Regions from separate parts of the Sporosarcina sp. FSL K6-1540 genome, predicted to be linked through region 2. Evidence: riboswitches for the same ligand, from Rfam matches in the RefSeq annotation. Region 2 holds a riboswitch; each other region holds the start of a gene.
What was found. Region 2 has a riboswitch for cobalamin ahead of MKY15_RS05105 (ABC transporter substrate-binding protein). Riboswitches for the same ligand answer to the same signal wherever they lie in the genome.
Positions count from the first base shown of each region.

Region 1 (5,704 bases), 550 kb from region 2:
TATGTACGTATTTGAGTCCACACTCCCCACCCAAATACCTTTCTAAAACTTCTTTTCGCCAAAGCCTCCTATTTCCCCTTTTTTATGCAAGTAGCAAGTACCCAAGGTTACTTACTTTTATTATGCAATTCAAATGACTCTTCAAGGTCACCCCATTTTACATTTACTTGTATAACTTCATCTTCGTTTATTTTTGTTCCACCTTCTGAAGCCCCGCTAGCTGTAAATAATAGCTCTTCAGGGGGTCCATCAAATTCTTTCGTCGTTTCCCCGTCACTAGAATTCGTTTTATGAGCGTATTCAAGTTTCCTTATTGAAGACAACTCTTCTAAAGATCCTTTGTATTTCAATAAAAATTGATAGCTATCTTCGTTGGAGTACGTTCTATCGCCGTTATCTTTCTTCCACACTTCCGTTCCCCTATAAACATATTCGGCTTCCCAGTGTTCACTTTCTCCTTTAAATTTATAATCATTGCTAACCCTTTTTGCACAAGCTGTTAAAACCAGTATTACTATTAATAACATGATTATTTTCTTCAAAGTAACTTCCTCCCTCAAAGTTATTGAATTAAACTTTTCCACTTTCATCGTTTAAATCCTTTTAAGATGCCCTCGCTTTCTTTATGCAGGTATACATTTGTTCAACATATAGAGTGCATAAAAGATCGAGTAAGTTTATTTCTTATGTTTTCAACCAATTTACAATTACCCAAATTTTAACACTAAACGTAACTGTTGGTTAGTTTTTAACTTAACCAAATTCACCATTAACAAGAAATGAAAGATGCATCATGTGCCTGTTGTACTTTCATTCAAATCTTGGATCATAGTAAAATAACTTCTCAAACTTTGATTATCCTATTTTTATAACGTATTCCCAAAATAAAAAAGAGTCCCTAAAGCCCAAAAATTGTATTCACATTCCCCTTCTAAATGATAGAGTTGCTATAGGACAGTTCCCTCTGTTAGGGATGATTAGCTTTTTTATAGAGCAAAGAGGCAGGCGATTGATATCCAACAGTTAATTTTATTGCAGCATGTAATCGATTATGTGGAGGACCATATTAAAGAGGACATTAAACCTGAGGAACTAGCTAAACTGGTTGGTTATTCTCCTTATCATTTTTATAGGATTTTTAATAACCATGTTGGTTATACAATTATGGACTATGTTTTAAAAAGAAAACTGCAATACGCGTTATATGAATTAGTAAAAGGCGAAAAAATAATTCAAATTGCATTAGATTATGGATTTGAGACGCATTCTGGCTTTACAAAGGCTTTCAAGAAATATTTTGGCAGTCCACCAAGCTTATATAGGCTCCACTGTCCGCTATCATTGCCTCAAAAAATTGACCTTTTGAGCCTTAGGCAAAAAAAAGTAGGTGGCATTGTTATGCAACCGAAAATTGTTCAGAAACCAGCTTTTACTATTGCCGGTAAAACATTTGAGAGTGGTATCGAAAATGTCTTTTACACAAGAGATGCACCTGCCTTTTGGGACCAAAGAATTTCCCCGGATGAATCAATCGAAAGCACTCTGTACGAAGCATTGTCTCCAAAAAAACATGGAGAATATTGTATCAATCTTAGTAGCGTCGAATTAGAAGATAGATTTACTTATTTATTCGCGGTAAATTATGATCGAGATGTTCAACTACCTGCTGGACTGACAAAACTGCAAATTCCAGATGCTACTTATGCGGTTTTTAGGACTCCACTTGTTGAAGTCGAACAGTTTGTCTCTTCCATCAAGGGAACTTGGCTCTATATTTTAGAAGATTGGCTACCTCAATCTCTTTATGAAGTCGATGAAACATGTTATGACTTTGAATATTACGATGAACACTGTCATGACTGGGATTATGAAAAAATATATATGGAAATTTACCTGCCGATCAAAGAAAGAAATAGAGAGTGATCAATTCACTCTCTAGACTTGTTTAAGACAACTTTATATAAAAGTAATACAGGAGTTAACAAAATTGCACTAACAATGATGGCGATTTTTATCGTAAAGCTCGATGCTACACCCCCAATTACCGGACCACCTCCAATTTGACCAATAGCGTCCACTTGTCCCTTTACCGAAAAGAATGTTGCACGTACAGAGGAATCAGGAATAATTTTATTAAGCCAAATATCCTCTAATGGATACATGACTTGCCTTGTCACTTGAATGATTACATAAAAAATCAGCAAGCTGATCATATACGTTGAGAACGCAAAGCCAATTAATGAAATGACGATGAAGAAGCTGGCCACAAAAAGAACAACATAAATCTGCCTTAGATTTTGGTGGATAGCACTTCGATTCATAAAATGGAGTGCTGCAAAGGAAATAAGCACGAAAATGAACTGAATTCCCCCCATTATCACAACTAACTTCTCATTCGTTAACGAAGATATATTTGAGACCTCCAAAAAATGTGCTATCCATAATCGGTCAAAACCTTCACTATAAAACCCAACAAATAAAGCAATTAGAAATAGCATCCTTATGATGAAGCTCGCTTTGGAATGCGAAATAATATTGCCCACATTCTCCTTCATACTTCCCAGCGTAGATATTCTTCCTTCTTTATCTAACGGTTTGAAGTTTTCTTCTTTCATAAAAATCATTAAATAGACGGCTAATCCAATCATACATAGCCCGCCGATAATGATTGGTAGGTTAATCATAAAATAGCCCATTAAAATACTGAGCGGAATAGCTATAATTTGGCCAAGATTACCGGCCTTTGCCCCTTTTATAAATGCCAGTGAAGCACGTTCCTCCCCTATTTCATCTGCAATCCAGGCTTGCTGAGAGCCGCTAGTAAAGGTATAGCCAATCCCCCATGCAATTTGAGCCACTAGCACTGTTACAAAATAGGGAAATACCCCTTCAATTAAAAAACCGATTCCTATTAATATATACCCAATTATTAAAGATAACTTCCGACTTTTCAAATCCGAAACAACCCCAGTTGGAATCTCAAAAAGAAAAACGGAAAGCTCCAAAACGGTCCCAATTAACACAAGTTGAAGCGGATCAAGCTTTACAGTTTGCACATGGTACAACAAGTTCACCGTAAATATAAATGTGAAAAATAATTGTGATAAGAAGCATGTAGAAATGTAAACTCGATATGGATCTGTTGTTTTTATTTTATTCATTTTCTATCCCCCCAGCTTGATTATAGTAAGAGGGATAGACATTTTCTTGTCCAAATTTGCGGTAATGGGCCATTAATGAACCCCTTGTTTAGCAATCGTGTTAAGTCAGACAATATGTATGTTATAGTAAAAGCACAACTGAATAACGTGTAGAAATTAGGTGCTTTTTTACGTTTGTATAAAAGCTTAAAAGGGAAGTTCGGTGAAAAACCGACGCTGTCCCGCAACTGTAAATGGGAGTACTCTTTTCAAATCCACTGTTCGTTACGAATGGGAAGGGAAAAGAAAGCGATGATCATGAGCCAGGAGACCTGCCTATTTCAGTACACACCAATTCCCTACGCGGATAGGAGGTGTTAAGTGCGGCTATGATCGAGCAATTTCTTGTAAAAGCCGCCGTACGAAAGAACGTAATACAAAAGAAACATAAGAGGACTCAATACCTCTTATTTCACTGTGCAGTCAATAGTGTACTTCTGTTTACGAACCATTCGTTACGGCAACAAGCGACCATACAAATTTACGCATACTAGCATCTTCCTTACGTTTAACTAGGAAGATGCTTTTTTATTTCCATAAAAGAAAGGGATTTTAGCCAATGAAACTTGGAACAAAAGAATATTATCTGGACGCATTCAAACATGTCTTAATGACAAACCTCATCATAAGCGAATCACAATCACTGTCTTCAACCTATTCTTATTACGAAGAACAGATTGGAAAAACAACAACTATAAACGAAGAGGAAAAAAACCTTTATTCACGTAACCTCCAAAAAGCATTCGATGAAATCAAACACGAAGTAATCGGTTCACCAGAAGATTAAGCTGAAAAAACAACCAGTAAATAACTGAATCCAACACTATATATGTTGAACAAATGAATACGGCGTTTACACTACAAGGGCTTTTGGGAGGCCACTGAAAAAGCCCTAATAATTAGAGCAAATTAGAATTCCCGCCAATACCGCTTCGACGCTTTGTGGATGCCTCCCGCGATAAGCCAGAAAGGAGACCGCTTTCAGTCTTATCGCTCCGGCTACCACGAAGACGCGCCTGCGCTGGGTGGTCTATGTGAGATAACGCATTTCATTATCTGGGATGAAATCTGCAACCTGGATTGTGGATTTCTTGACTATAATTATATATGTTGAATCCGGTATATATACTGAGCGAAGGCGCCTTAACAGGGGTCGCCAACCGAACAACGAAGAGTTCGGTTTGTATAATTTCTGCGTTCTTTGCAGAAATTATACAGTTAATGCCAAGAGGTTATTCCAGATAGGTTAAAGAATACCTCATCTGGCTTATGGCGGGAGGCATCTCCTAGCGCCGTAGCGGTTCAATGGAATTCTTTATTTCAATTTATATAATATCAACTAGTAATCACCTTACAATCTCGCCATATACATCTCAAAATTACATTTCTCTCGAAAATATACAACCTAGCGAAGGCGCGGCAAAGGGGTCGCCGAAGCCGTAAGACTGGATGCGAAGCGCTAATCCAGGCTTACGGTGAAAGGCATCCCCAAAGCGCCAAGCGATCTACAATCCACAACCCGAATAACAGCTCTCTCATTATTGAGCACCACAACTGATTCAATAGGATTCTTTAATTCAACATATATAGCCGCTTCTTGTACAATTACTTTGAATTGCTTTGAATTGAACGACCTCTATATGATTACCGAGATGTCTTGATGTGTAGGGATGCGACAGGCAACTATTCGCAACAGGATTAACTAGGAGCAATGAAAAGTTCGCCGAAAGCGGACTGAAAATGATCCGGTGAAAAAGGCATCAAAAAAAGCGTGGCAGTCATAATAGACTTTCCACGCTTTTAATGTACTTACAGTTCCTGATAATTTCTCTGATGCGTACCACCGTCTTTTACATCCGCATGATACAACGCTTTCAAAGCAAAACTCTTCTCTAAGTCAAGCTCTGCCATTATCTGTTTCAGACGTTTTGACAGCTCTTTATCATTCTTTACAAGCTGTTCCATTTTCGTTCTTGAATATTTCAAAATCTGATTCCTCCTTCACATTCAGTTTGTCTTTACAGTATAACACCTATTTAAGGTCATTCGCCCAATTCAGATTTGCTATACTACTGGTAGTAGCAAGAATCGGACAGGAGTGACATCATGTATAAAACAATTGGCATACTTGCACATGTAGATGCAGGAAAAACAACTTTTTCTGAACAACTGCTTTATCATACAAAAAGCATTAAACAAAGAGGGCGCGTGGACCATAAAGACGCTTTCCTCGATAGCCATACAATCGAGAAAGAAAGAGGTATTACGGTTTTTGCAGACCAGGCATCCATTTCCTATAACGGATCTACCTACTACATTATCGACACACCTGGACACGTCGATTTTTCTCCTGAAATGGAACGCGCTATTCAAGTAATGGATTATGCCATTATTATCATTAGCGCAAGCGATGGCGTGGAAGGTCATACGGAAACCGTGTGGCAACTGCTCCGCAAACATCAGGTACCCACATTCTTTTTCATCAATAAAACGGACCGTGAAGG
Region 1 is NZ_CP152018.1:1,706,449-1,712,152, reverse strand. Features, by position in the region: gene MKY15_RS07755 (hypothetical protein) at 108-542, opposite strand; gene MKY15_RS07750 (AraC family transcriptional regulator) at 1,033-1,923, shown strand; gene MKY15_RS07745 (MFS transporter) at 1,929-3,161, opposite strand; cobalamin riboswitch at 3,303-3,495, shown strand; gene MKY15_RS07740 (hypothetical protein) at 3,760-3,987, shown strand; gene MKY15_RS07735 (hypothetical protein) at 5,010-5,186, opposite strand; gene MKY15_RS07730 (TetM/TetW/TetO/TetS family tetracycline resistance ribosomal protection protein) at 5,307-5,704, shown strand, end outside.
Region 1: linked by a shared signal. The riboswitch ahead of MKY15_RS07740 (hypothetical protein) and the one ahead of MKY15_RS05105 (ABC transporter substrate-binding protein) in region 2 are both predicted to bind cobalamin.

Region 2 (5,704 bases):
CATGGTAATTGTGCTGGCTCCTTCGACTTTGCGCCCGGATTTCGCATCTTTCAAAAGAGCGCCTGCAATCCGTCTATAATCAAAACCGTTGTGGCTATAAAAATTCTTGTCTTCTGTCGCAACGACTGCATCGATTAGAAACGGTGACATGTCATCGAGGTCTACCCAGTACCGTCGTTCTGCGGAAAACCGGTCGCCAATTTGCTTGCCATCTTTATCAAGAAAGACAGAAGCTTTTGGCACGCTTAAAGAAGGTGCGCCTGTAATTTGAGCATAGAGCCTGAGCGATAGGAAGATGGTCAGCACCGCCATTATCATCGTGACGGATAGCAGCAACAGCCTTCGTAATGCCGAGCGTCTTTTTTTCTGTTTCACATATACTGTCCGTTGCATACGATCCCGTCCCGTCCATATCTTTGCATCTAGTATGGGACGCATGGAAACAGATTAAACGGAACATGCGTAAAAACATGCATTGCTCGGATAGATTGAAATGTAGACCGTAAAAAGGATATAATAAGAAGATGTTTTCATGAAAAGGACAGTGAGTATATGGAATCGCGGGAAAAAGGGCGATATGTAACGATTAAGCTCCATTCGTCAATTCGCCATCCAGGCCAAGACGAGGAGAAGCATGAATTGAATGCAAAAGGTTTGCTGATTGAAAAAGCAGGTAAATCTTATTTGAAATATGAAGAACAACAAAGTGGAAAGTCGATTCAAACAATTGTTAAATTGGATTCTACAGACGCACTTATTATGCGTCGCGGTGCAGTTACGATGCGATTGCCATTTGTTGCAGCTGGTGAACGTCCAGGAACGTACGGCAGTGGACCGGCGACGTTTGACTTAGTTGTCAAAACGGACAAGCTCGATTTCAAGGAGCAAGAAGACAATTCCGGAGGACGCTTCAATGTGCATTACGATTTGCATGCAGAAGGATCGCTTCTTGGAACATACGAACTGACTATTACATACACGGAGGGAACAATATGAACGCGGTAGAACAGATTCAACAAGAGGTAAAAGTGGCACTTCGTCAAGCTGTAATTGATGCGGGTTTGGCAGAAGAAACGGCAATACCGGACATTATGCTTGAAACGCCTAATAACAAAGACAACGGCGATTATGCAACGAACATTGCTATGCAACTGACAAAGTTAGCGAAAAAGCCGCCGCGTGCAATTGCGGAAGCGATACTTGAAAAACTAAATACGGATGGCACTTCGATCGAATCGATTGAAATTGCAGGTCCTGGTTTCATCAATATAAAATTAAAAACGGATTACTTAGGCGGCATCGTCAAGACCGTTCTTGAACAAGGCGAGAACTACGGCCGTTCAAACTTTGGCAATAAACAAAAAGTCCAAGTTGAATTTGTTTCTGCTAATCCGACAGGTGACCTTCACCTTGGACATGCACGCGGAGCTTCTCTTGGTGATTCTCTATCCAACGTTCTCGATTTCGCTGGCTACGATGTGGCACGTGAATACTACATTAACGATGCAGGAAATCAAGTGCACAACCTTGCCAATTCTGTTGAAGCACGTTATTTCCAAGCACTCGGCTTGGATAAAGAAATGCCTGAAGACGGCTACCAAGGACCGGACATTATTAATATCGGTAAAATGCTGGCAGCTGAATATGGCGACAAATACGTCAACACGCCAGATGAAGAGCGTTATGCATTCTTCCGCCAATATGGCCTGGAGCATGAATTAGAGAAGCTAAAAACAGACCTTGCGAATTTCCGTGTGTCGTTTGATGTCTGGTTCTCTGAAACTTCATTGTATGAAAACGGCAAAATCGATGTTGCTCTTGATAAATTACGTGCCAATGGCCATGTCTTTGAAGAAGATGGCGCAACATGGTTCCGTTCAACAACTTTCGGTGATGACAAAGATCGTGTGTTAATTAAAAACGACGGTACTTACACGTATTTAACGCCGGATATCGCGTACCATGAGGATAAATTGTTCCGCGGATTCGATAAACTTATCAATATTTGGGGCGCAGATCACCATGGTTATATTCCACGGATGAAAGCGGCAATCGAAGCGCTTGGTTACGGCAATGACACGCTCGAAGTCAGTGTCGTACAAATGGTTCAGTTATATAAAGACGGTGAAAAGTTCAAGATGAGTAAACGTACGGGGAAAGCTGTAACCTTGCGTGAGCTAGTTGAGGAAGTTGGTCTGGACGCAGTCCGTTACTTCTTCGCAATGCGTTCAGGTGACTCGCAGATGGACTTCGACCTAGATCTAGCGATTTCTCAGTCGAATGAAAACCCTGTGTACTACGCACAATATGCGCATGCACGGATTTCATCAATCTTGCGCCAAGCTGATGAAAATGGCATGGCTGTATCTGTGGATAATGTTTCTTTACTGCAAGCTGAAAAAGAGTTGGAATTACTGAAGAAAATCGGTGACTTCCCGCAAGTAATCAGTGATGCAGCGAGAATTCGTTCACCACACCGCGTTGCAACATATATCCAAGAACTAGCGGCTACATTCCATAGCTTCTATAACGCAGAAAAAGTATTAGATCCAGACAACCGCGAATTATCGGAAGCACGTCTGGCACTAATTACAATCACACGCACAACAATTGCAAATGCATTGAAACTTATTGGTGTTTCTGCTCCAGAAAAGATGTAATAAAATTGAACGCCATACTTGAGAGATTGTTATCTCTCAAGTATGGCGTTTTTCACATGCAGATATTCTCTCTATATATGTTGAACAAATGAATACGATGCATGCTCTTTTACAAGGGCTTTTGGAAGGCCGCTGAATAAGTCCAACTACCTGGAATGAATTAGAAATCCTGCTAATATCGCTTCGACGCTTTGTGGATGCCTCCCGCGATAAGCCAGAAAGAAGACCGCTTTCAGTCTTATCGCTCCGGCTACCACGAAGGCGTGCCTTCGCTGGATTGTCTATATAATAGAATGCACATTGCATTGTCGGGGAAAAGACCTGTAGCTCGTAGTATGTCTTTCTTCAATGAAATTAGTATAAAATAGTACTCACATTATAATCTCAGTCCAAACTCATGGCGAGAGGCATCCCCAAAGCGCCAAGCGATCTGTAATCCACACGCCGAACTACAACTCTTCCGATTAATGTACACTCTAGCGCCAAGCGATCTACAATCCACATTCCGAATTAATACTCTCTCATCATCGAGCGACACAACAGATTCAACGGGATTCTTTAATTCAACATATCTAAATCTACAAATCTCCCTCACTATCGACACAATAAAAATTTGTAGTATACTGAAAGTTGTACAAAATACATACCAAACATAAAGGTGCCCCGCATTAAAAACGGGGTTAAAAGGGAAGTCGGTTCAATGCCGGCGCGGTCCCGCCACTGTAAGTGTGAGTTAGTCGCAATGTGTCACTGGAAAAAGTTCCGGGAAGACGCGGCAAGCCTTGAACACGAGCCAGGAGACCTGCCTTTATGGATCACACGTACCCTACGAGGATAGGATTAGTGAAAATCGACGTCACTGTGCGTCCAGATTTTTACTCAGCTTATTCCTCCGTAGCAATTACGGGGGATTTTTATTTGGAACAAACAGGAGGAAAACAACATGAAAAAGATTTGGCAATTAGGATTAACGGCATTTTTGGCAGTATTCTTGCTCGCAGCATGTGGAACAGCTGCTACACCAGATAAGCCGAAAGTAGATGGAACACCGGAAGCGGAAGTGGTCAAAGCTGACTTCCCGCTTACGCTAACGGACTCGGTTGGCAATGAAATTACCCTGGAAACTGCACCGGCAACAATCGTTTCTATGGTGCCAAGCAACACGGAAATATTGTTTGAACTAGGTCTTGCGGATGCGATTGTCGGCGTCAATGACTACGATGATTATCCAGCAGAAGCACTTAAAAAAGAGAAAATCGGCGGCCAGGATTTCAACGTCGAAAAAATCGTTTCCATGAACCCTGAAATTGTTTTTGCACATGAATCAGGACTTGGAAAAGGCAAAGAAGGACTGCAACAAATTCGCGATGCAGGAATCCCAGTCTTTGTTGTGAAAAATGCAGCGAGTTTCGAAGAAACGTACACAACGATTGAAACAATCGGTCAAGCGACTGGTAAAACAGTAGAAGCAGAAAAAATCATTACGGATATGAAAGCAAAAGTAGAAGAAGTATTGGCGAAAATAGCAACAGTCGACAATAAAAAAACAGTTTTCGTTGAAACATCACCTGAGCCAAACATTTACACACCAGGAAAAAATACATTTATGGATCAAATGCTAGAAATGATTGGTGCTGAAAATATTGCTGCTGATCAGGAAGACTGGTTTATGATAGCTCCGGAAGAAATTATTAACCGTAATCCAGATGTAATTATCGTGTTGTATGATATCGAAACGGCAGTTGCAGACGTTTATGCACGCCCAGGTTTCGATACGATTACGGCAATTAAAGAAAAAGCTGTTGTTCAAGTTAAAGAGAATATCACTAGCCGTACAGGCCCCCGTCTTGCTGAAGGGCTTGAAGAAATAGCAAAAGCCATCTACCCTGAGGCTTTCGGTGAGTAAATCCAGCGTTGCCTACATCGTTTCCGCCGCCGCACTTCTTGTGGCGGTGTGGCTCGGTGTGTCAATCGGGTCTGTGAAAATACCGATTAGTACGTTATGGAATGCAGGGGCGGATGCAACAGCTACCAATATTTTGTGGAAGATTCGTATGCCGCGTGTCGTGCTCGCGGGACTTGTCGGCGCTTCGCTCGCGATTTCGGGCGCTGCTTTCCAGGGGTTGCTGAAAAATCCGCTCGCTGATCCATACACCCTCGGAGTGTCATCCGGCGCCTCGGTCGGTGCTGTTATGACGCTCTTTTTTGGTATTTCTATCCCGTTTTTAGGCACTTATACGCTTCCTATATTCAGTATGGTTGGTGCTGCATTAACAATGTTCCTCGTTCTTGGATTTGCACGCCTCGTTGACCGAGCGATGAGAATGGAAACAATTATTTTGACCGGAATCATTTTCGGTTCGTTCCTCGGTTCTGTGCTATCACTTATGATAGCGCTCACAGGGGAAGAGTTGCGCCAAATTATTGGTTGGCTACTCGGCAGTGTTTCGATGCGAGGATGGAATTATATTACGATGATTTTGCCATTCGTCGTCGTAGGTTCATTCATGCTGTGGCTGAATCGCCGCGAATTAAATGCGATGTTATTTGGAGAAGAACGAGCGCATCATTTAGGTGTCAACGTCAAACGCCGTAAGTTTGCCATTTTGATTGGTGGATCCATCCTGACAGGTTCGGCAGTCGCGGTGTCCGGCACAATTGGCTTTGTTGGTCTAGTCGTTCCGCATATGACGCGACTTCTTTGGGGATCTGATCATCGTCATCTGCTGACATTATCGTTCATGAACGGTGCGACGTTGCTCATCATTTGCGACTTAATTGCACGGACAATCATTTCGCCGACAGAACTTCCGGTCGGTGTCATCACAGCGTTTATCGGTGCACCCGTATTTGCATTTATCTTCTATAAACAACGGAGGAAAGGAGGCATGTGAAATGTTAAAAGTCGAAAATATTTCCGGTGGTTATGGCAAAGAATCCATCGTGAAAGCTGTGACATTCACTGTCAATAAAGGCGAAGTACTCGGCATACTTGGACCCAATGGCAGTGGTAAATCCACACTTTTGAAAATTATTTCAGGCAT
Region 2 is NZ_CP152018.1:1,157,574-1,163,277, reverse strand. Features, by position in the region: gene MKY15_RS05120 (PBP1A family penicillin-binding protein) at 1-393, opposite strand, end outside; gene MKY15_RS05115 (DUF1934 domain-containing protein) at 553-996, shown strand; gene argS (arginine--tRNA ligase) at 993-2,660, shown strand; cobalamin riboswitch at 3,300-3,485, shown strand; gene MKY15_RS05105 (ABC transporter substrate-binding protein) at 3,604-4,566, shown strand; gene MKY15_RS05100 (iron ABC transporter permease) at 4,559-5,554, shown strand; gene MKY15_RS05095 (adenosylcobinamide amidohydrolase) at 5,556-5,704, shown strand, end outside.

Region 3 (5,704 bases), 1.9 Mb from region 2:
GCCAATAGCCTCCTCCTTAGTCACGCCAACATAGCGGCTATAGTTTTCATTGAATAATTGAATCACACCAGCTTCATCTACAATCGTCAATCCTTCATAAGCCGTATCAAAACATAGTGTATACCACTCGATTGTCTCCTTTGATTTTTCAAGTCGTTGAAAAAGGGCTTGATTAATCTTCAGCAGTTCTAGTTGTGTGATTACTCCTTGGAGCATGCCTGTCTTCTCACATACGACATAGGTTGGACATCCATCCAATTGCTTCACTGGGAAATCTTCATTCACCGATTGGAAGACTGCACTAATAATAGAGTTAATCGGTTCATTCCAACCTATCCCACTCTTAATAGTAGCAAGACAATCCCCTATTGTGACGACTCCGATTAGTCGTTCATGATCCACAACTGGCAGTTCCGAACAATGTCCTTCGGAGAGCAAACGTAATGTTTCTCCGATTTCAAGGTCCTTTGTCAACACTTGCGGATATTCGCTCATCCATTCTTTAACCCTATAATAATCTTCTTTTACCATTTCTCATCATCCACCTTTTGATAATGTGAAAAGGCGATGATCCATTCTCCAGCAGGCCTTACCTCCATGCCTTAAAGAACGAATCATCGCCGCTATTCAGTATTACTGCTCTTTTGTTAATACGGTCTTCGCTATTGACTCGTCCAATGCTTCAAATTCATCATAAGAAATAGTAACGTATAATTCACTTCTCGTTTGCATATCAGAAAGTGCTTGTTCTTGTGAGCCCTCATTGATGATTTTCTCAAAAACACGTTCATAGGCTTTGGCAGCAACTCTTAATGATGTGACTGGGTAAATTACCATTTGGAAACCCATTTCAGCAAATTCATCGGCGCTATAATAGGGTGTTTTTCCAAACTCAGTCATGTTGGCAAGCAAAGGAACCGAAATCTCTTTGGCAAACAGTCTGAATTCCTCTTCTGATTGAAGAGCTTCCGGGAAAATAGCATCCGCACCCGCTTCCACATATGCCTTCGCTCTATCAATCGCTTGCTCTAAACCTTCCACTGCGCGCGCATCTGTTCTCGCAACAATAAGAAGTGTCGGTGCAACCTGTTTCAATACTACTATTTTCTGCACCATTTCTTCAGTAGAAACCAAGTTCTTGCCATTCAAATGGCCACATTTCTTAGGTAACTGTTGGTCCTCTAATTGTACTGCTGCAACATTAGCTTCTACCATTTCACGGGCTGTCCTTGCTACATTCAATACACCACCAAAACCTGTATCGATATCAACAAGCAGCGGTAAATCGGTAGCACGCACTATATCCCTTGCTCGCTCCGCAACTTCAGTTGACGTCACAATCCCTAAGTCTGGTAAACCACGACTAGCCGTATAGGCGGCCCCCGATAAATAGAGTGCAGAAAATCCGGCATCTCGTGCAATAAGCCCTGCCATCGCATCATGCGCACCAGGGATTTGAACGATTCCTGATGCATGCATGATTGAATGGAATTTCTTAGCTAATGTCTCTTGTGATGATTGTTGATCAACAATCCATGCCATTGTCATTTCCCTCCTCTCTTAAAGCAAAAATAAGTCGACAAATTCTTTGACGTTCATCTGTTCTAACTTACTTTGGCTAACACACGCCACTTCTATTTCTGTTCGCTTCTTTTCAGGGTAATGAGTCATCAATGTAGCCGAAAATTTCTCGCGTATTTGAGGAATAGCTTCCTCTCTTCTAAAGCGATGACCAAGCGGATACTCACTTACAACTTTCTCTGTTGTGGAACCGTCTTTAAATGTAACTTGAACAGCATTGGCGATCGAGCGCTTGCTCGGATCGAGATAATCTTTACTATACTGCTCGTCCTCTACGACAATCATTTTATTTCTTAATTGATCGATTCGTGAGTCATTTGCCACGTCATCTTCATAATGATCTGCAACAACATCGCCATATAGTAAACCAAGTGCCGTAATGTATTGGATGCAATGGTCGCGGTCAGCGGGGTTGTTAAGCGGACCTACTTTATCGATAATCCGAATAGCAGATTCATGTGTCGTGATTGTAATTTTTTCAATATCATCAAGTCGCTCCTTTATCTCCTGATGCAGGATAATGGCACATTCCGCCGCTGTTTGCGCATGGAACTCGGCTGGATACGATACTTTAAACAGTATATTCTCCATCACATAAGAATCTAAAGGACGTGCCAGTGTTAATTCCTTTTGATTGTATAAAACATCTTGGAATCCCCACTCCGGAGCGGATAGCGCTGTCGGGTAACCCATTTCGCCTGTCATTGCCATCATCGCCAGTCGTACACCCCTACTCGTTGCATCTCCTGCTGCCCACGATTTTCGTGAACCGGTATTAGGTGCATGACGATACGTTCTAAGGCTTGCGCCATCAATCCAGGCATTTGTCAACGCATTATTTATTTCTGTACGTCCCCCGCCAAGCATTTTGGTGACGACCGCAGTTGTAGCAATTTTGACGAAATGAACATGGTCAAGTCCAACACGGTTCAAACTATTATCTAATGCCAGTACGCCTTGGATTTCATGTGCTTTAATCATCATTTCCAATACATCACGTACAACAAGTGGTTTTTTTCCTTCCGAGAGACGTAAACGGCTTAGATAATCCGCTGTAGCTAAAATGCCACCTAAATTATCGGACGGATGACCCCACTCAGCAGCTAACCATGTGTCATTATAATCGAGCCATCGTATCATGCAGCCAATATTAAATGCGCCTTGGACCGGGTCCAGTACATACGATGTACCAGGTACACGACTGCCATTTGGAACAATAGTACCCGGTACTACAGGTCCTAGTAATTTCGTACACTCCGGATAGCTTAATGCCAATATTCCACACCCGATTGTATCTATTAACACATTATGTGCTGTCTTATATGCTTCCTCGCTTGTAATTTCTTTATTTAAAACATAGTCCGTAATTTCCTCTATCAGTGTGTCCATTGTCATTTGTTCTTTCAATTTCAACATCTAACTCTTCCTTTCCGCTTTCAATTTGTTTAGAATAGTACTAAGTGATGCCTAGTGTATCGCTGTTGTGGTGAACGGCCAGTTACAACTCCCCAGTTGAATGATTGCTGTGTCGTTCGCCTATATAATGAACCCTTGGACGGTATAAACGATTATTTTCATGTTGTTCAATAACATGCGCACACAATCCTACTGTTCTCGAACCAAAAAAGATTGGTGTGTATAATGGGATTGGAATGCCCAGCATCCAATATACCGGTGCCGCGTAATAATCTAGATTTGGATAAAGTCCTTTCTCTCTCTCCATTATGGTTTCTCCCGCCTCACACATTCGGTAAAGGAGATCGTCACCCTTTAGCGCACATAACTCCTTTAAAGCATCCTTCATTACCAAGGCCCTTGGATCCATCTTTTTCATATAGACTCGATGACCAAACCCCATAATTTTCTCTTTATCACGTAAACGCTTTTCTAATAACAATTCAAATGCGTCAACAGAACCAGCCTCTAAAAGCATATTCATGACTGCTTCATTCGCTCCTCCATGTAAATAGCCCTTTAAAGAAGCAACCGCTCCAGTCAATGCACCATATAAATCCGAAAACGTCGAGGCAATTACCCTTGCGGTGAAGGTGGAATTTGGCATTTCGTGCTCGCTATAAAGTAGTAGCGACTGGTCAAAAATAGATTCTTCCAACTCTGTCGGTTTCCTCCCCGTAATCATATAAAGGAAATTAGCACTGTATGACAATTCTTTCAACGGGTGAATTTGTTCCTCTTCCTGTAAAATGTGAAAGCTGTTCGCAATTATTTCTGGAATTTTGCCAAGTAACTCGTAAGCTCTTTTTTTATTGATAGCTAGAGTGTGCTGATCAATTTCCTTATCATAGCCCGCTAAAGCAGATATCCCAGTTCGCAATGCGTCCATTGGATGTGTCTCTTTAGGCAATGCTTGCAAAATCTTTGTGACACCTTCTGGCACACCATGCTCTTTTTTCAATTTATCTGCCACATCTGCTTTTTCAGTATCAGACGGCAAGGTATTTTCCATTAGCAAGTGGACAATATCAAGATACCCTTTTGTTTTTGAAAGCTCGATTAAATCGTATCCTTTGATAATAATCTGACCCAATTCCGTATCGAGCAGCGAAATGGATGTTTCAGTGGCGATCACGCCTTCAAGTCCTGGTAAAAATGTAAGTGTATTCGTCAAACTATTTTCCCCCAATCTGAATGGTTATGACTCTGAGATTTGTAAACGCTTTCACTTCACCAAAAATTATCCTATTTGTATCTGTTCGCAGCGCTTCCCCTTATTTCTGACCATAAAAAAAACAACTTCATAAGAGAAGTTGTTAAAGAGCGCTAGAATCCCAACTAAAAGAAAGCTGCCTGTTAAAAATAGGCATAGCTCATCCGCGCGTCCTTAACACCCCCTATCCTCGTAGGTCAACATGTGTTATAAAAAGAGGCAGGTCTCCTGGCTAATGATCATTGCTATTCGTACCTTCCCACTTTTTTATAAAAAGCAGTGGTTTAAACGAAATCGCTCCCATTTACAGTTGCGGGACAGCGTCGGATTCTCACCGAACTTCCCTTTTAAGCAGACCAATACGTCAGTATTAATCCGCACCTATTTTTACACATATTCAATTATCGAAATATCCCCTTGACTATAACACAAACTTTTAAATATTCCAATTCTTTATTCATATCTAATTTCTATTGTTTCAGAGAGGCATTAAGTATACCGACTTCAAGAATGCGTAAACAATAATTGGATACTCTTTTCATTTTTCATCACTTATCATTACTATTACATAAATAGGAAACGTATATTCAATCCCCATTTACATACTATATATGTTGAATTAAAGAATCCCATTGAATCTTCCGTGGCGCTCAATAAGGAGAGCGTTTTAATTCGGAGGCCACTGAAAAAGTACGATTTCCTTCAATCCGGTTGATTTCCGTTCCGAGCGGACGCTTTCCGCGGGCACGGCTTCAGCCAATCGAACAGCAAAGGGTTCGATTGGCCGTATTTCTGCGTTCTTGGCAGAAATTAAGGCATTCTTGCCCCGTGCTCCCAACGCTAACGCTTTTGCTCGCAAAAGCCGTTCTGCGTAACGGCACTTCCTGCGGGGTCTTCAGCTCGCGCTGTTCCCGCTGGAGTCGCCGCTCTTCACTACAATCAACTAGTTCTTACTATAAAAAAGAACTTTTTCAGTTTTCTCTTAATTCGGGGTGTGGATTGTAGAGCGCTTGGCGCTTTGGCGACCCCTTTGCCGCGCGTGCACTAGGGTGTTCATTATCGAGAGAAATGTAATTTCGAGATGTATATGCTGAGATTATAAGGTGATTACTAGTTGATACTACTTATATTCAAGAAAGACGTGCTCCAACTTGCAAATTGCATCACAGATAATGAAAAGCTCTTTCTCACATAGACCATCTAGCGAAGGCGCGTCTTCGTGGTAGTCGAAGCGGTATTAGTGGGAATCCTAAACCATTCCAAGTACTAATGCTTTTTCAGTGACCTCCCAAAAGCCCTTGTAAAGCGCATACGCCATATTCATTTGTTCAACATATAGAATTAATTAACTGAACCTATATATCTCCTAAATCGACAATTTCCCCTGTCACCGCATCAACACATTCCGCCGCATCCAACAAGCCGCAAAGAATATACTTACCTGCGAACTCGTCA
Region 3 is NZ_CP152018.1:3,089,100-3,094,803, reverse strand. Features, by position in the region: gene MKY15_RS14675 (sigma 54-interacting transcriptional regulator) at 1-531, opposite strand, end outside; gene prpB (methylisocitrate lyase) at 634-1,542, opposite strand; gene MKY15_RS14665 (bifunctional 2-methylcitrate dehydratase/aconitate hydratase) at 1,561-2,997, opposite strand; gene mmgD (citrate synthase) at 3,080-4,210, opposite strand; cobalamin riboswitch at 4,450-4,649, opposite strand; gene MKY15_RS14655 (hypothetical protein) at 5,605-5,704, opposite strand, start outside.
Region 3: linked by a shared signal. The riboswitch ahead of mmgD (citrate synthase) and the one ahead of MKY15_RS05105 (ABC transporter substrate-binding protein) in region 2 are both predicted to bind cobalamin.